3 regions of the Mesorhizobium sp. B263B2A genome follow, and region 3 is predicted to be linked to each of the others. Evidence: predicted binding sites of a transcription regulator. Region 3 holds the regulator's gene; each other region holds the start of a gene.
What was found. The regulator PhoB, encoded in region 3, activates phosphate uptake and scavenging genes when phosphate is short. The targets are predictions, from matches to a motif close to TGTCATNNANCTGTCAT.
Positions count from the first base shown of each region.

Region 1: LB568_RS01830 (DUF1045 domain-containing protein) is a predicted target of PhoB. The motif match lies at 3,333-3,349, and genes of this name have one in related genera.
Region 2: phnC (phosphonate ABC transporter ATP-binding protein) is a predicted target of PhoB. The motif match lies at 3,156-3,172, and genes of this name have one in related genera.

Region 1 covers NZ_JAIUIU010000001.1:369,967-376,114, reverse strand. The annotation lists gene iolD (3D-(3,5/4)-trihydroxycyclohexane-1,2-dione acylhydrolase (decyclizing)) at 1-992, shown strand, start outside; gene iolE (myo-inosose-2 dehydratase) at 1,075-1,992, shown strand; gene LB568_RS01840 (hypothetical protein) at 2,036-2,254, shown strand; gene iolB (5-deoxy-glucuronate isomerase) at 2,423-3,235, shown strand; gene LB568_RS01830 (DUF1045 domain-containing protein) at 3,389-4,096, shown strand; gene LB568_RS01825 (alpha-D-ribose 1-methylphosphonate 5-triphosphate diphosphatase) at 4,138-5,292, shown strand; gene phnN (phosphonate metabolism protein/1,5-bisphosphokinase (PRPP-forming) PhnN) at 5,289-5,918, shown strand.
Region 2 covers NZ_JAIUIU010000005.1:84,201-90,348, forward strand. The annotation lists gene phnE (phosphonate ABC transporter, permease protein PhnE) at 1-128, opposite strand, end outside; gene phnE (phosphonate ABC transporter, permease protein PhnE) at 194-1,153, opposite strand; gene phnD (phosphonate ABC transporter substrate-binding protein) at 1,209-2,117, opposite strand; gene phnC (phosphonate ABC transporter ATP-binding protein) at 2,219-3,076, opposite strand; gene LB568_RS11315 (DUF1868 domain-containing protein) at 3,211-3,921, opposite strand; gene LB568_RS11320 (DapH/DapD/GlmU-related protein) at 4,005-4,622, opposite strand; gene phnL (phosphonate C-P lyase system protein PhnL) at 4,619-5,326, opposite strand; gene phnK (phosphonate C-P lyase system protein PhnK) at 5,532-6,148, opposite strand, start outside.
Region 3 covers NZ_JAIUIU010000004.1:147,001-153,148, reverse strand. The annotation lists gene LB568_RS09985 (sugar ABC transporter permease) at 1-573, opposite strand, end outside; gene xylF (D-xylose ABC transporter substrate-binding protein) at 717-1,757, opposite strand; gene LB568_RS09975 (ROK family protein) at 2,028-3,272, shown strand; gene phoB (phosphate regulon transcriptional regulator PhoB) at 3,591-4,280, opposite strand; gene phoU (phosphate signaling complex protein PhoU) at 4,297-5,004, opposite strand; gene pstB (phosphate ABC transporter ATP-binding protein PstB) at 5,028-5,831, opposite strand; gene pstA (phosphate ABC transporter permease PstA) at 5,828-6,148, opposite strand, start outside.

The DNA.
Region 1 (6,148 bases), on a different contig from region 3:
CGTCTGCCGCCAACCGGCTGGCCGAAGAGGCCGATGTGGTGCTGGCCATCGGCACGCGCCTGCAGGATTTCACCACCGGCTCGTGGGCGCTGTTCAAGAATTCCGGCAAGACCATCATCGGGCTCAACGTGCAGCCTTTCGATGCCGGCAAGCACCGCGCGCTGCCGCTGGTCGCCGACGCGGCCGAAGGACTGGCCGAACTGGGTGCCGCGCTGGGCGGCTGGAAAGCACCTGCCTCCTGGACTGACAATTCCGCTGCCGGCAAGAAGGCCTGGCAGGTTGACGCCTCCAAGGTGACGGCCTCGACCAACGCTGCCTTCCCCTCGGATGCGCAGGTGATCGGCGCCGTGCAGCGTGCAATGGGGTCAGGCGTGATTTTGCTGAACGCGTCGGGCGGCCTGCCGGGTGAACTGCATAAACTCTGGCAGGCGGGAGCGCCGGGCTCGTACCATGGCGAATATGGCTTCTCGACCATGGGCTACGAGATTGCCGGCGGGCTCGGCGCCAAGATGGCCAAGCCCGACCGGGAGATCGTCGTCATGGTCGGCGACGGCTCCTACCTCATGATGAATTCCGAAATCGCCACATCGGTGATGCTCGGCCTGAAGCTCACCATCGTGGTGCTCGACAATAGAGGTTATGGCTGCATCAACCGGCTGCAGATGGCCACCGGCGGCGCCAACTTCAACAACCTCCTGAAGGACTCGCGCCACGAGATCCTGCCCGACATCGACTTCGCCGCGCCCGCGGCGAGCCTGGGCGCGATCGCCGAAAAAGTGCCGTCGATCGCCGGGCTGGAAAATGCGCTGCAAAAGGCCAAGGCAAACGACCGCACCACGGTGCTGGTCATCGACACCGACCCGCTGGCCTCCACCGATGCCGGCGGCCATTGGTGGGATGTGGCGGTGCCGGAAGTGTCGGCGCGACCACAGGTCAATGCGGCACGCAAGGCCTATGACGAAAAGCGGCAGATGCAGAGCGTTGGCGATTGATATCGGCGCTGACCCCCACCCCGCTGCTGCGCAGCGACCCTCCCCACAAGGGGGAGGGTGAACAAGAAACCGGAGCTAAAACTTGAAAGCCAAACTGGGCATGTCCCCCATTGCATGGTGGAACGACGATCTTGCCGAACTCAGCGATGACGTGTCGCTGGAAGAATGCCTGCGCCAGTCGCGTTCGGCCGGCTTCACCGGCATGGAGATGGGCCGGCGTTTTCCCAACGACCCCGCTGTCATGCTGCCGATCCTGAAGAAGGCTGACGTGACGCTGTGCGGCGGCTGGTTTTCCGGCACGCTGGTCGACGAGGAGATGGCGAAGAACCAGGATCGTATCCAGCCGATGATCGACCTGTTCAAGGCGGTCAACGCGCCCTGCATCGTCTATGGCGAGGTCGGCCGCTCGATTCAGGGCGACCGCTCCAAGCCGCTGGCCACCAAGCCGAAACTCTCGGACGATGAGATGAAGGCCTATGCCAAGCGCGTGACCGCTTTCGGCGAATGGTGTGCCGGGCAAGGCATGCCGCTGTCCTATCACCACCACATGGCCGCCGTGGTCGAGACCGAGCCGGAGCTCAATGCCTTCATGCGCCATTCCGGCGAAGGCATTCCGCTGCTGCTCGACGCCGGACATCTGGCCTTCGCCGGCGGCGATGTGCTGCGCGCCATCGACAACCACCACAAGCGGATCAGCCATGTGCATGTGAAGGATGTGCGCATGGATGTGATCGACCGGCTCGACCGCACCAAGCAGTCCTTCCTCGACGCGGTGGCGCTCGGCGCCTTCACGGTGCCGGGCGACGGCTCGCTGGATTTCGGCGCCATCGTGCAGCGCTTCGCCGACCATGGCTATGAGGGCTGGTTCGTGGTCGAGGCCGAGCAGGACCCGAAGAAGAACCCGCCGCTGAAGATGGCGCAGCTTGGCCACAAGGAGCTGATGCGAGTGATGACCGCCGCCGGCTATACGGTCGAAACCCAGGGTTTTCCGAATGCCTGACGCGATGGGTTCACGGCGAAGCAGGTTGCTGTAGATTGGCGCGATGAAAGATTCCGAGCACCCCTTCTTCCGCCCGCTTTGGCGGCGTGTCGCCGTCGTCGCGGTCTGCGTCATCTGGTCGATCATCGAGTTCGCCACCGGCACCCCGTTCTGGGGCGTCATCGCGCTCGGCTTCGCCGGCTACGGCGTTTGGCAGTTTTTCTACCTCTACAAGCCGGTCGATGAGAGCAAGGCGCCGGCCGAGGCCGAACCGAAGGAATAGAGGGGCCGTTGGGCGCGGAACGGGTCGCGTGCGTTGGAGATTGCCTGAAACGCCTCCCGCCTCGTCATCCTGGGGCGGAGCAAGGAGCGACGCGGCGCGGCGCAGACCCTAGGATGACGAAGGCGGGGGCCTCGGCGCACCTCGAATATCTGCGATAGGAGACAAAAAATGTCGAAGCTGCTCGTCAAAGCCGGCAAAGGCCATGGCCGCGTCGCTCATGTGACGCCGAAAAACGCCGGCTGGACCTATGTCGGTTTCGACCTGCATCGGCTGAAGCCGGGCGAAACGGCTTCCGGAAAGATGGACGACCGCGAAATCTGCCTGGTGTTCGTCACCGGCAAGGGCAAGGCGAAAGCCGGCGGCAAGGACCTCGGCCTGCTCGGCGAACGTATGTCGCCCTTCGAGGGCAAGCCATGGTCGGTCTATGTGCCGCAGGGATCGGACTGGTCGGTGACGGCGGACACCGAACTGGAACTCGCCGTCTGTTCGGCACCGGGCCTCGGCGGCGGGCTGCCGGTTCGGGTGATTGGACCCGACGATCTCGGTCAGGAGGTGCGCGGCAAGGGCACCAACACGCGCTATGTCACCAACATCCTGCCGGAAGGCCAGCCAGCGGACTCGCTGCTGGTGGTCGAGGTGATCACGCCGGGCGGCCACACGTCGAGCTATCCGCCGCACAAGCATGACCAGGACAATCTGCCTGCCGAATCCTATCTCGAGGAAACCTATTATCATCGCCTCAACCCGCCGCAGGGCTTTGCCTTCCAGCGCGTCTATACCGACGCCGACAAGAGCGGCCATCGCGCGCTCGACGAGGCGATGGCGATCGAGGACGGCGATATCGTGCTGGTGCCCGAGGGCTACCATCCCTGCGCCGCCTGCCATGGCTATGACCTCTATTATCTCAACGTCATGGCCGGACCGAAGCGGACGTGGAAATTCCACAATGCGCCCGAGCACGAATGGTTGATGAAGGCCTGACCGTTCCGGGTTTTCGGCCGAAGCCACTGGTCCAGCTCGGAAAAATCGTCGGCTAAGGACCGACAGGGGTCGATTTGCCATCGAAAACCCTTCAAAGCTTCGTCAATCCGTCATGGAAATCACCTATGGCAGCGAGACTGACGAGGATTTTTCATGCGTTATGCCATTTATTTCACCCCCCGGCAGGACGAACCGCTGGCGCGGATCGCCGCCAACTGGCTAGGCCGCGACCCGTTCGGCGCCGCGACGAAGCCAGTCGAGGCGGTGGCGGATTTGTCGGCGGCGGAAGTCGCCTTCCACACTGCTTCGGCGCGCCGCTACGGCTTTCACGCGACGCTGAAGGCGCCCTTCCGCCTGGCGGCCAACGAGACCGAGGCCTCGCTGCGCGCGGCACTCGACCATTTTGCCGAAGCAACGCCGGTGGTGACGATCCCGCGTCTCGTCGTCAGCCAGATCGACAGTTTTTTCGCGCTCGTGCCGGAAGGGCCGCTGCCGCCGCTCAACCGTTTCGCCGATGACGTGGTGCGCGATTTCGACCGCTTTCGTGCGCCGCTGACCGAGGCCGAGATCGAGCGGCGCAGCCCGGATTCGCTGAAGCCGGCCGAGTTTCGCAACCTCTGCCAGTGGGGCTACCCTTATGTCTTCGAGACTTTTCGCTTCCACATGACGCTGTCCGGCCGGGCCGGGCCACAGGAAAGCCCACGTCTGCGCGCAGCAATCGACAGCCTGTTCGCGGAGGTGCTTTCGCAGCCGGTGCTGGTGGACGCGCTGACGCTGTTCGTCGAACTCGAACCGGGGGCACCGTTCATGGTGCTTTCCCATCACGCGCTTGGGCGCCGCCCGGCCAGAAAGACCGCCTGAGCCGGAACAGTTCCGACCGGAAGAACCAAGGATTGCCTGAAATGACCGCCGAGACCGTTCTTTCCAATGCCCGCATCGTGCTTGCCGACGAGATCGTCGAGGGTTCGCTGGTGCTGCGCGACGGGCTTATCGCCGGCATCGATGCGGGTGCCAGGCAAACCGGCGGGAATATGGCAGGCGAGGACATGGGCGGCGATTACATCATTCCCGGGCTGGTCGAACTCCATACCGACCATCTCGAGGGCCACTACGCGCCGCGCCCGAAGGTGCGCTGGAACCCGATCGCCGCCGTGCTTGCCCATGACGCGCAAGTGGCGACCGCCGGCATCACCACCGTGCTCGACGCCCTGCGCGTCGGCATGGACGAGGACGCCGATCTCACCTCCACCGACATCCGCAAGCTGGCCGATGCCATCGAGGACAGTGTGCAGCAGGACCGGCTGCGGGCCGACCACTTCATCCACCTGCGCTGCGAGGTTTCGGCGCCGGACTGCCTCAAGGCTTTCGCCAATTTCGACGGCGACGAGCGGGTCAAGCTGGCATCGCTGATGGACCATGCCCCGGGACAGCGCCAGTTCGTCAATCTGGAAACCTATGCCTATTACTACCAGCGCAAGCTGAAGCTGACGGATCGCGACTTCCAGAAATTCTGCGAGAAGCGGATGGGCGAGTCGGCGCTCAATTCGAGGCCGAACCGGGTGCATATCGCCGCCGCCTGCCAGGAACGCGGCATCGTGCTGGCCAGCCATGACGATGCAACCATCGGCCATGTCGGCGAGGCGATCGAACAGGGCGTGCGCGTTGCCGAGTTCCCGACCACGCAAGAAGCCGCGCGCGCTTCGAAAGAAGCCGGGCTCGGCGTGCTGATGGGCGCACCCAACGTCATGCGCGGCGCCTCGCATTCGGGCAATGTCTCGGCCCGCACGCTGGCGAGCGACGGCCTGCTCGACATCTTGTCGTCAGACTATATTCCCTTCAGCCTGATCCAGTCCGCCTTCTTCCTCGGCGACGTGGTCGAAGGCATCTCGCTGCCGCAGGCGGTCGCCATGGTTTCGAAGAACCCGGCCGAAGCGGTTGGCCTCAATGACCGCGGCATCATCCAGCAGGGCCGCCGCGCCGACCTGGTGCGCGTGCGCGTCGACGACCATGTCCCGGTGGTGCGCACCGTCTGGCGGCAGGGACTGCGGGTTGCATGATGGTGTCGGCCTTGATCGAGCGTGAACTGTCCGCCGAAACGTTTCCGATCCGCCATGGCGTTTTCGTCGCTATCGTCGGCCCAAGCGGCGCCGGCAAGGACACGGTGATCGGCTACGCCCGCGCGCTGTTCACCGATGAGACCCGGCTGGAGTTCGTCCGCCGCGTCATCACCAGGCCGTGCGATGCGGCGAGCGAGGATCACGACACGCTGGCCGACGCCGCCTTCGTCGAGGCCGAGGCCGACGGCGCCTTCGCCATCTCCTGGGAGGCGCATGGCCTGCGCTATGGCCTGCCCGCCGATGTCGACTGGTCGGTGGCCAACGGCCGTGTCGCGGTGGCCAACGTGTCGCGCGCGGTCATTCCGGTGTTGCGCGAACGCTACGCCAACCTGGCCATAGTCGAGATCACCGCCTCGCCGGATGTGCTGGCCGAGCGGCTGGCGATGCGCGGCCGCGAGTCGCGCGGCGAAGTGCTGGCGCGGCTGGCACGCAGCGCCAATGTCACCCTGTCCGGTCCTGGCGTCACCTCGATCGACAACAGCGGCGCGCGCGAAGTGGCCGGCGAACGCTTCGCCGAGCTGTTGCGCAAGGCCGTGGCCTTTTCCGACATGTCGGGCCTGATCTAGTTTCATCGCTTCCAACATGGCTGACGGCCGTGCAGACCTTCCTATGAGGCTCATGAGAGATTGACTGGACGTATAAATGCAATGCAATATGGTACCGTTACCATCTGTCAACTCGAAGTCGGCTGAAGCGCTCATGGACAGGTCCTAAATATTATAATAGCATACCATTATATCTGCGGAGGAGCGCTGCGCCCCGGTTTTGCAAGGGGATGTCAGCGAGCAAAAATTTA
Region 2 (6,148 bases), on a different contig from region 3:
TAGGCGAGGTAGAGCACCGTGCCCAGGAGCAGGAACAGCGGGCCGAAGCGCTTGTAGGCCGGCCGCCGGAACACATGCGGAAAGCGGTCCTCGATCGCGCTGATTTCGTCTGACGTCATCGTCACCATGATTCATCTTTTTGTTTGACCATGATCTCTCCCGAAAACCGGCGTCCACTTTTCGGGACCATGGTCTAAGCCCCCATCACGAAGGCCTGCTCGCCGACCAGCTTGCGGCGCAGCCAGGCGGAGAACTGGTCGACGATGAAGATGGTGGTGAACAGGAGCAGCACCAGCGCCAGCGTCTTGGCGCCGAAGCCGCGCGAGATGGAGAGCTTCAACTCCTCGCCAATGCCGCCGCCGCCGACCGCGCCCATGATGGTGGAGATGCGAACGTTGATCTCGATCCGCAGCAGCGTGTAGGACATGAAATTGGGCAGAACCTGCGGCAGGCCGGCAAAGCGAACCCGCTCGAACCAGTTGGCGCCAACCGCCCGCAGGCCTTCCTCGGCCCGCATGTCGATGTTCTCGTTGATCTCGTAGAACAGCTTGCCCAGCGCGCCGATCGAATGCAGGCCGATGGCGATGATGGCGGCGACCGGGCCGATCGAGACGATGGCCGCGAACAGGCCGGCGATGACGATCTCGGGGAAGGCGCGCAGCAGCTCCATGAAGCGCTTGACGACAAGCCGCAGCACAGGGTGCGGCGTCAGGTTGCGCGCGGCGATGAAGGAGAACGGCACGGCGAAGACGAAGCCGATGAAGGTCGAGACCAGCGCCACGTTCACCGTGGTCAGCATCAGCTCAAAATATTCGGGGATGTAGAAGCCGCCCCAGACATAGACGCGGCCAAGCGGGAAGTTGAATTCCTGGGTGCCGGTATCATGCGGCGAGGCGATGTCGAACAAAGCCCGCCAGACGTCGTTCCAGTCCTTGGGGACGAGCCAGCTCAGGAAATCCAGGATGTGCGGCAGCCGGTCGAAGAAGTGGCCGGCATTGGCTTCGTCGGCAAACCACATGCTGGCGAGCATGGCGACAAGCAGCAGCGCGACGCCGAGGGCGGTATAGAACCGGCGCAACGACGTCTGCCGTCGCCAGGCGTCGGCCATCTGATGGGTAGCGCCAGAAGAGGGGGCTGTCACGGAAAGGGTCATGATCGGAGATGCAAAAAAGGCGGCGTTTTCAGCGCCGCCCTTTCCGATTTCGCCGTTAGCCGCCGATGGCTGCCTTACGGGCTTCGACGATGACGTTGTAGAAGTCCGCCTTCACCGGAACGTAGCCGGTGAAATCGCCGCCTTCCACGCCTTCGAAGCAAGCCTTGTCCTTCTTGGGCAGGTCGGTGAAGAAGGCGGCCAGCTTGGCGGTCATGTCGTCGCCGAGCGCGGTGCGCACGACCAGCGGGCCGTTCGGAATCAGGCCCGAGCGCCAGACTTCGACGAAGTCATTGGGGTCGACGGCGCCCTTGGCGACTTCCTTGTGGAAGGTGCCCGAAGTGTAGCCGTTCTTGAAGTCGCCGATGCCCGAGGAATCATCGACGGCGACGTCGACCTTGCCGTCACGCACGGCCAGGACGTTGTTCTCGTGGCCGCCGTTGAACTGGGTCGAAGCGAAAAAGGTCTCGTTCGAAGCGCCGGTCTCCTTCGGAATCTGGGTCAGCGGGATCAGGTAGCCCGAGGTCGAATCCGGATCGGCGTAGCCGAGCTTCTTGCCCTTGGCCGACTTGATGTCGGTGATGCCGGAGGACTTGAGTGCCAGGCCGATCGAATAATAGCCGGTGGCGCCGTCGGTCTGCTGGGTGGTGAGGATCGGGGTAACGGCCTTCGGGTCCTTCAGGACGACGCTGGCGTAGCCGGAAGCGCCGAGTTCGGCGAAGTCGAGCGTACCGCCGAGCAGGCCCTGGATGACGCCGTCATAGTCGGCGGCCGGGAACAGCGAGACCTTTTCGAAACCGAATTCGGCCTTCAAATGGTCGGCCAGGCACTGGTAGTTGCGCAGCCGGTCGGTCTCGTTCTCGCCACCGAGAATGCCGACGCGGAATTCCTTCATATCGGCGGCGTGGGCCATGCTGGTGGCCATGGCGAGCACCGAAACGGCGCTGAGAACCATCTTCCTGAACATTGATATCTCTCCTGTAGGTTCCGGCCCCGCGCCGGCAGCGTTATCGATTTTGACAGGTGCCCTTGACGCGGGCGGACGATCCGAGCCGCTCTTTCTTGAACTCAGTAAGCTGGGAATGCAGGTTCGAGCGGTCCGGCGGATGCGGCGATCTTTCGCTTGAAGGCAACGCTGGTGGAGGTGATGGCCTCCGAAATCTCGCCACCATTGCTGTCGGCGCCGTAGACGAGGCGGACGGCCTCGCGGTCGAGCTCTTCCGGCGCGCCATCGAAGACGACCTTGCCGGCGGCCATGCCGATGATGCGGTTGCAATAGGTGCGGGCGGTATCCAGCGTGTGGAGGTTGGTGACGACCGTGATGCCCTCGCGCAGGTTGATGTCCTGCAGCGAATCCATCACCACCTTGGCATTGAGCGGGTCGAGCGAGGCGATCGGCTCGTCGGCAAGGATCACCCTGGGCTGCTGCATCATGGCGCGGGCGATGGCGACGCGCTGCTGCTGTCCGCCCGAAAGCGTGCCGGCGGGCTGCAGCGCGGTGCGGGCGATGTCGAGCCGCTCGAGGGCGGCGACGGCCTCGGCGCATTCGGCGCGGGAGAACATGCCGAAAAGGTTCGATATCGTCGAACGGTGGTTCAGCTTGCCGAGCAGCACATTGGTCAGCACGTCGAGGCGCGGCACCAGGTTGAATTGCTGGAAGATCATGGCGCAGTCGCGCTGCCAGCGCCGCAGCGGCGAGCCGCGCAACTGGGAGACTTCGGCGCCGTCAAAAAAAATCGACCCCTGGCTGGGATCGATGAGGCGGTTGATCATGCGAAGGAGGGTCGATTTGCCGGCGCCGGAACGGCCGATGACGCCGACCATCTGACCCTGCGGGATCGAGATGTTGATATCGCTGACAGCGGTGTTCTTGCCAAATCGTCGGGTGACGCCGCGGATTTCGAGCGTGGCTGAGGTTGCTGGCATGGGCAGGTTCCCGTCAGGACCATGTTGATCGTCAGGCTTCTCGCCTAACGCAGCCAGATGAACCTGCCGTGTCGCCTGGATGTCAGTTTTGTTACGCTCCACAGGCGCTGCGTCATGCGCCCGTTTCCGCGCGATCAGCCGAGCACTTGCAATTCCTCGAAATGCTCCATGTCGCGGAAGCTGCAGAATGCGGGCGGCTTGATCTCGATGACCGGCGCCTGGCGCGCGAAAAGCGCCAGGCAATCGTCGAACAGCGTCTGCCACGCGGCCGCCCTGTCGTCGGCAAGACGCTGGATCTGATAGGCGAAGGTGATGTGGAAGACGTAAGCGTCGTGATCGGGGTGCCGATACCCGAACGGGACCGCCAGCGCATCGCGCCATTGACGCATGATGCGCACGTCGTCGTCGGTCGCGCCGGCAACGGTGAGGCCGCTCGGCACGATTTCGACCACCCTGATGTTGAACGGGCCGAAGCCCCGAAAATCCTTCAGCCGTTCCAGATAGAGCCGGGTCATGGCCTCGATGCTGGTGTCGAGCGGTACGTCCTGGGGCCAGTAGGGCAAGCGGCGGCGATACTCGATGACGCCTTGGAACAGCGTCATGTGCAGGCTGGAGATGGGGGTGAAGGCCAACCGGTCGGCGTCAGGCATCGCCAGCATCTTCTCGCGCACTGCAAGCACCACGGCCTCCGACGGCGAGCCGCCGACCAGGTGACTAACGACGGTGTTGCCGGGCTCGATCAGGAAGTTGCCCGACATGTCGTGGCGTGTGCCGAGATGCGCCGGGGTGGTAGGATTGGAGCCGGCAAAGAATCCGGCGAGCGAGGGGCTGATTGTGTCGGGCATGGCGATCTCCCTGGGAAGATGGCCTCCTGTCCGAGTCGTATGTCAAGGGTATGAACGAGTTCCCATGACGACGATGTGAGGAGCTATCCCTCGTATTTCTCCAGGAAGGCTTCGGCAGACAGTTCCCGGAAATCATCGAGCGAGGCGCGCAGCCTGGCGTGATCCCAATCCCACCAGGCGAGTGCCTGATAGCGCTCCGCCGTGCGGCGGTCGAAGCGCTCGCGGATCGGTTTTGCCGGCACGCCGGCGACGATCGTGTAGGGGGCGACATCTTTCGATACGACGGCTCCAGCGCCAACCGCCGCGCCCTCGCCGACGGTGACGCCGGGCAGGACGGTCGAGCCATGGCCGAGCCAGGTGTCGTGGCCGATGGTGACGCGCTTGGCGCGACGCTCCGCGAAGAATTCGCTCTCATGCTCGGCGTCGTCCCAATAGTCGGAGGCGCGGTAGGTGAAGTGGTGCAACGTCGGCCGCCAGGTCGGGTGATTGGTGGCATTGAGGCGCACGCTTGCGGCGATGTTGGCAAATTTGCCGATGGTCGCGCACCAGACGGCGCAATCCTGCATCATGTATGAATAGTCGCCGAGTTCGCTTTCCGAGACCCGGCTGCGGTCGGCGATCTCGGTCCAGCGGCCGAGCGTGGAATTGTGCACCTCCGCCGTCGGGTGAACCAGCGGCGTCTCCGACAATTTCCTGCTCATGCGGCGATTTTCCCGGGGGCAAACGCGGTGACGTCGATGATGCGGTCGGCAACCGCCTCGCGCACGTCGTGGTCGTGGAAGATGCCGAGCAGGGCGACGCCGTCCGCCTTCTTGGCGGCGATGAGTTCGATCACCACGTCGCGGTTCCTGGCATCGAGCGAGGCGGTCGGTTCATCGAGCAGCAGGATCGGGTGCTCGGTGATGAAGCCGCGCGCGATGTTGACACGCTGCTGCTCGCCGCCGGAGAAGGTCGCCGGCGGCAGCGCCCAGAGTTTCTCCGGCAGGTTGAGCTGCGCCAGCAGCGCGCGCGCCTTGCCTCTCGCCGCCTCGCGCTCCTCGCCACGCTCGAACAGCGGTTCGGCGACCACATCCAGCGCCGAGACGCGTGGCACGGTGCGCAAGAACTGGCTGACATAGCCGATCGTTTGCCGGCGCACGGCAAGAACGGTGCGCGGGCTGGCGTTGGCGAGATCGATCAGCCCGTCCTCATGATTGACGATGATCTGGCCTTCGTCGGCGGCATAATTGCCGTAGAGCATTTTCAGGATCGAGCTCTTGCCGGCACCGGACGGGCCGCCGAGCACCGTGCATTCGCCGGCCTTGATGGAGAACGAGACACCAGCGACGACCGGCAGTTTGATGCCGTCACGCAGATGCATGGTGAAGCTCTTCGCGACGTCGGAGACAACGAGCGGGGTCGGCATCAGAGGGGTCTCCAGTCGTTCGTTTGCGGGCCAGCGCCCCCCTCTGGCCTGCCGGCCATCTCCCCCTCAAGGGGGGAGATCGAAAGCTTTTCGGCCTCGCACATTCTCCGACGTCGAAAATTGGCGAAAACAGAAGTGACAGCCAATCTCCCCCCTTGAGGGGGAGATGGCCGGCAGGCCAGAGGGGGGTGCCTTGGCGCCATCGTCACACCTGCAAAATCGAGGAAACAAGCAATTGCGTGTAGGGCGCGCGCGGATCGTCGAGCACGCGGTCGGTGAGGCCGCTTTCGACGACGCGGCCGTCCTTCATCACCATCATGCGCTGCGACAGGAGCCGCGCCACCGCGAGGTCGTGGGTGACGACGATGGCCGCGAGACCGAGATCGGTGACCAGCCCGCGCAGGAGGTCGAGCAGGCGGGCCTGGACCGAAACATCGAGGCCACCCGTTGGCTCGTCCATGAACACCAGCCGTGGTCCGGTGACGAGATTGCGGGCGATCTGCAGGCGCTGGCGCATGCCGCCGGAAAAGGCGCGCGGCTCGTCGTCGATGCGGTCTTGCTCGATCTCGACGCGCGACAGCCAGTCGACGGCGGTGGCGCGGATCTTGCCATAGTGGCGGTCACCGACGGCCATCAGCCGCTCGCCGACATTGGCGCCGGCAGACACCGTCATGCGCAGGCCGTCGGCCGGGTTCTGATGGACGAAGCCCCAGTCGGTGCGCATCAGGAAGCGGCGCTCGGCCTCGCTCATGCGGTAGAGTTCGCGGAACTGGCCGTCGCGCATGCGGTAGCTGGCGGTGCCGGAGGAGGGCAGCAGCCGCG
Region 3 (6,148 bases):
TCCGCCCCCCATCAGCTGGAATGTGGCGTCGAGCGGCGCGACCGTGCGCCCGTTGGTGATGAGCCATGCCATGCCGCGCCAGACCAGCAGGCCGCCCAATGTCACGATAAAGGCGGGAACTTCGAGGTAGGCGATGATGAAGCCCTGGAACGCACCGATCAGGAGACCGAGCACCACACCGGCGGCCAGTGCAATGATCCAGAGCCAGGGGTTTCCAAGCTGGAAGCCGATGACGCGAATGAGGAATTCGGCTTGCGCCACGCCCATGATCATGCCGATCACACCTTCGACGGAGCCAACCGAAAGGTCGATGTTACGCATGACGATGACCAGCACCATGCCGGTCGCCATGATCGCGACCGAGGACGTCTGCACCGACAGGTTCCAGAGATTGCGCGGCGTCAGGAAAAGTCCGCCCGACAGGATGTGAATGCCGATCCAGATGACCAGCAGCGCACCGACCATGCCAAGCATGCGTGTGTCGAGTTCGGTTGCCTTCAGAAACCGGGCGACCGCGCCAAGTTCCGATGCCCGCGCGGTGTCGGCCGGTGCATTTGAGGTCGTGTCGGTCATGAAATCCTCCCGCCGGCTTGCCGTCTGACGCGGATGCCGGAATAGAGCCTGGAAGTTACCCGCCCGCGGCGGAAACACAAATCTTCCTGAAAAAACGCCGCGGCCTGACAGCCGCGGCGCTTCATTGTCTGACGTCTTCGAGATCAGTTGCAGGCCGCGACGCTGCCGGCGGCGACGCCTGCACAGACCTCGTCCTTCTTGATCCAGCCGGCGTCGATGACCACGTTGAGATTGTCCTTGGTGATCGCAACCGGTGTCAGGAACAGCGACTTGACGGTGTTGCCGCCAGGCGTCGTGAAGTCCTTCGCACCGGCGATGTCTGCCATCTTCTTGCCGTCGGCCAGCTGCGAGGCGATCTCGGCGGCATTCTTGCCGAGTTCGCGCGCGTCCTTCCACACCGACACGGTCTGGGTGCCGAGCGCGATGCGGTTGAGTGCCGCATGGTCGCCGTCCTGGCCGGACACCGGCACGGTGCCGGCAAGGCCTTGCGCCGTCAGCGCCGCGACGACGCCGCCTGCGGTGCCGTCATTGGCCGCGACCACCGCGTCGACCTTGTTGTCGTTGGCGGTCAGGAACTGTTCCATGTTCTTCTGGGCGTTGGCGGGCAGCCAGCCGTCCGTATAGGCTTCGCCGACATTCTTGATCTTGCCGCTGTCGATGGCTTCCTTGAGCACTTCCATCGAGCCCGAGAACAGGAAGTCGGCATTCGGATCGGCACCCGAGCCCTTGATGAAGACGTAGTTGCCTTCCGGCTTGGCCTTGAACACCGCGCTGGCCTGCAAGCGACCGACTTCCTTGTTGTCGAAGGTCAGGTAGAAGACGTCCTTGTTCTCGATCAGGCGGTCATAACCGACGACCGGAATGCCTTCGTCCAGCGCCTTCTGCACCGCCGGGCCGATGGCCGAGGCATCCTGCGCCAGGATGATCAGCGAATTGGCGCCTTGCGAGATCAGGCTTTCGACATCGGTGAGCTGCTTGCCGGGATTGGACTGCGCGTCGGCGGAGATGTACTTGTCGCCGGCGGCCTCGATCGCCTTTTTCATCGCGGCCTCGTCGGTCTTCCAGCGCTCTTCCTGGAAATTGGACCAGGAAACGCCGATGACCTTGTCCTTCGCCTGCGCGACCGACGCAAGCGTCAGCGACATGGCGACACCCGCCAGGATGGCGGCTGTGAATTTCTTCATGATATTCCTCCCTGCGCCGCGTATGGCGCGACCAAACTGGCCCTAAGGCCGGCACAAAGGCCCCTATTTTTTCGAGCCTCGAAAAAACACTGGTCCATCGCCGGAACACTGTCAACAATGATTCTGATGGATTTTGAGGTGCCGCGGACTTTTTTTCGAGCTCCGGAATAAATAATGACAGCGTGGGGCGCTTCTGCCAGTATTTGGTGGCTTCGCTGGCGGCGTTCGGGAGGCACGAAAGGCCGCGGCGATCGGGAGGATGTGGGAAACATGTCGGTCGGAATCCGCCACGACGATCTGCGCCGGCGCAACCGCGCGATGGTGATCGCGGCCGTGCGCCGTGCCGGTCAGCCTTCGCGCACCGAGATCGCCGCGACCACCGGCCTCAGCCACTCGACCATCTCGGCGATCTCCTCCGACCTGATCGGCGAAGGCGTCCTGACCGAGGGCAAGCCGAGCGAGGCCGGGTCGCTGAAACGCGGCCGACCGCAGGTCGGCCTCACACTCAACCCGGAGGCGGCGGCGGTGATGACCGTGGTGCTGTCGCTGAATTTCCTGTCGGTCGCCGTCATCGACTATGCCGGCCAGGTGATATCGGAGGAACAGCGCCGGCTGGACACGCTGACCATGTCGCGCGAGGCGCTGATCGGCGAATGCGTTGCCATCGTGCGGCGCCGCATCGACGATCCCGACGTCGACGTCCGCAGCGTCGCCCGCATCGCACTGGCCATCCAGGGCATCACCGACACCGAGGCGCGCGCCATGCTGTGGTCGCCGATCACGCCGCAGACCGACATCGCCTTCGCCGACATATTCGAAGCCGAGTTCGGCATCCCCGCCACCATGGAAAACGACTGCAACATGATGGCGGTGGCGCTGCGCTGGCGCGATCCCGAGCGCTACCGCGACGACTTCATCGCCATTCTGCTGTCGCATGGCATCGGCATGGGCCTGGTGCTGAAGGGCGAACTGTTCACCGGCACCCATTCCTCGGGCGGCGAGTTCGGCCACATGATCCACCGGCCGGGCGGCGCGCTCTGCCGCTGCGGACGGCGCGGCTGCGTCGAGGCCTATGCCGGCAACTATGCTATCTGGCGCAATGCGAGGCAGCTTGGCGAGGACACCGAACCGGTCGACGTCAGCGACGCCGACATGCGGACGCTGGCGGCCTCGGCGCGCGAGAAGGACGGCCCGGAGCGCCAGGCCTATCGCAAGGCCGGCGAGGCGCTCGGCTATGGCCTGGGCAGCCTGTTCGCGCTGATCGATCCCGCCCCCGTCGCCATGGTCGGCGTCAGCGCCGCCGCCTTCGACCTGATCGAGCCGGCCTTGCGCGAGGCGATTGCCCGGACCGCCGGTGGCCAGCACTCGGAATCGATCTCCTTCGACACCGAGCCGAACGAACTGCCGCTGATCCGCGAAGGCTGCGCCATGCGCGCTCTGACCTTCGTCGACCAGGAAATTTTCGCGCCAGGCGTGCAGGCGAGAGGGGGCGCCGCTGGGAAGAACGTGGCGTGAAATCGAAGCCATCGTAACACCCGTGGGTTGGACAAAGCCTCACGACTTCGTCATCCCTGGGCGGAGCAGGAGCGAAGCTCCGTCGCGGAGACCCTGGGATCCATGCCGCGACCTTGGCCACGGAGTGCAGCGGAGCAGAATTCCGCACCGAGGCAACGCTTCGAAGTCGCGGCATGGATCCTCGGGTCTGCGCCGCGTCGCTTCGCTCCTTGCTCCGCCCGTGGATGACGAAGCAATGGACGTTTTCGCGAATCGCCAAGGTAAAGCGATCCGGCTTAAGCACGAAATCCGACTGTCTAACCTTCCGCGCCGAAGAACCTAATCTTCCCGGATCGCGTAGCCCGCCCCACGAATCGTGCGGATCACATCCGGCATGCGGCCATTGTTGACCGCCTTGCGCAGCCGCCCGACATGCACGTCGACGGTGCGCTCGTCGATGTAGATCGTCTCGCCCCAGACATTGTCGAGCAACTGGCTGCGCGAGAACACCCGGCCGGGATGGCGCATCATGAATTCGAGCAGGCGGAACTCGGTCGGTCCGAGCCGGATCTCGCTCTTTTTGCGGTAGACGCGGTGCGATTCGCGGTCGAGCACGATATCGCCGACCTTGAGCACGCTGGACAGCACTTCAGGTTTGGCGCGGCGCAGCAGCGCCTTGACGCGTGCCATGAATTCCGGCGTCGAGAACGGCTTGACCAGATAGTCGTCGGCGCCGGTCGACAGGCCGCGCACGCGGTCGCTCTCCTCGCCCCGCGCGGTCAGCATGATGATCGGCAGCCGCTCGGTCTCGGGCCGCATCCGCAGGCGCCGGCAGAGTTCGATGCCGGACACCGCCGGCACCATCCAGTCGAGCACCAGAAGGTCGGGCACGTTCTCCTGCAGGCGGATCTCCGCCTCGTCGCCGCGCGTCACCACCTCGACCTGGTAGCCTTCCGATTCCAGATTGTAGCGGAGCAGCACCCCTAGCGGCTCCTCATCCTCCACCACCATGATGCGTGGCGCGATCATCGGCTGGTCACCCCTGCTATGCCGCCGGCGCCGACATCGCGGTTTCGTCCTGCTTCGGGCGATTGGCGGGCAGCTGCGTGCCGGTCAGCACATAATACGCATTCTCGGCGATGTTGGTCACGTGGTCGCCGATGCGTTCGAGGTTCTTGGCACAGAACAGAAGATGCGTGCAGGCGGTGATGTTGCGCGGATCTTCCATCATGTAGGTCAGCAGTTCTCGGAACACCGAAGTGTATTTGACGTCGATACGCTCGTCGTCGGCGCGCAGCTTGGCCAGTGCGGCGGCATCGCGCGCCGCATATTCCTCGATGACACCTTGAACCTGGATCAGCACCAGCTGCGCCATCGCGTCGATGGAGTGCGACAGGTCGCGCGGCGTGGCGGAGAGCCCGACCGTGCCGACGCGCTTGGCGATGTTCTTGGCAAGGTCGCCGATGCGTTCGAGATCGCCGGCCATGCGGATCGAGCCGACGACGTGGCGCAGATCGTCGGCCATCGGCTGGCGCTTGGCGATCAGCGTGATGGCGCGGTCGTCCAGCTCGCGCTGGCGCGCGTCCATGATCGCGTCATCGGAGACGACGCGTTGGGCGAGCGCATTGTCGGAGTTCAGCAGCGCCTTGGTGGCACCGCCGACCATCGAGCCGGCGAGGTCGCCCATGTCGCTGATCAGCCTGCTGATCTGTCCGAGATCTTCGTCGAAGGCTGCAACCGTGTGTTCGGCCATGATCCTGGTCCTCGTATGCGTGATCAGCCGAAGCGGCCGGTGATGTAGTCCTGCGTGCGCTTTTCGCGGGGCGACGTGAAGATCTTCTCCGTCTTGTCGAACTCGACCAGTTCGCCCAGGTACATGAAGGCCGTCTGCTTCGACACGCGCGCCGCCTGCTGCATGTTGTGGGTGACGATGACGATCGTGTAGTCGGCCTGCAATTCGTCGATCAGTTCCTCGATCTTGGCGGTCGACAGCGGATCGAGCGCCGAGGCCGGCTCGTCGAGCAGGATGACTTCCGGCTTCACCGCCACGGTACGGGCAATGCAGAGCCGCTGCTGCTGGCCGCCCGAAAGGCTGAGGCCGCTGGCATTGAGCTTGTCCTTGACCTCGGTCCAGAGCGCCGCGCGCTTCAGCGCCTGCTCGACGCGGCCGTCCATCTCGGCCTTGCTGATCTTCTCGTAGAGCCTGACGCCGAAGGCGATGTTCTCATAGATCGACATCGGGAACGGCGTCGGCTTCTGGAACACCATGCCGATCTTGGTGCGCAAGAGGTTGAGGTCCTGCGAACGGTCGAGAACGTTCTTGCCGTCGAGCAGCACCTGGCCCTCGGCTGTCTGCCTGGGATAGAGCTCGTAGATGCGGTTGAAGACGCGCAGCAGCGTCGACTTTCCGCAGCCCGACGGTCCGATGAAGGCGGTGACGCTGCGTTCGGGCAGCGACAGCGTGATGTCCTTCAGCGCCTTCGACTGGCCGTAGTAGAAATTGAGGTTCTTGACCTCGATCTTTGCCTTGGCGGCTGCCTCGGCGGCGATCGTCATGTCTGGAGACAACATCTGGCTCATTTGTCCTCTCTGCGTCCGGTCAGGCTGCGCGCAAAGATGCTGAGCGCGAGAACCGTCAATGTAATGATGAGTGCGCCGGTCCAGGCCAGTTGCTGCCATTCCTCGTAGGGGCTGAGAGCGAACTGGAAGATGGTGACAGGCAGGCTGGCCATCGGCGCGTTGAGATTGCTCGACCAGAACTGGTTGTTGAGCGCGGTGAACAGCAGCGGTGCCGTCTCGCCGGAGATACGGGCAATGGCCAGCAATATGCCGGTGACGATGCCGGAAAGCGCGGCGCGGTAGGCGACCGAGCGGATCACCACCCAGCGCGGCGCGCC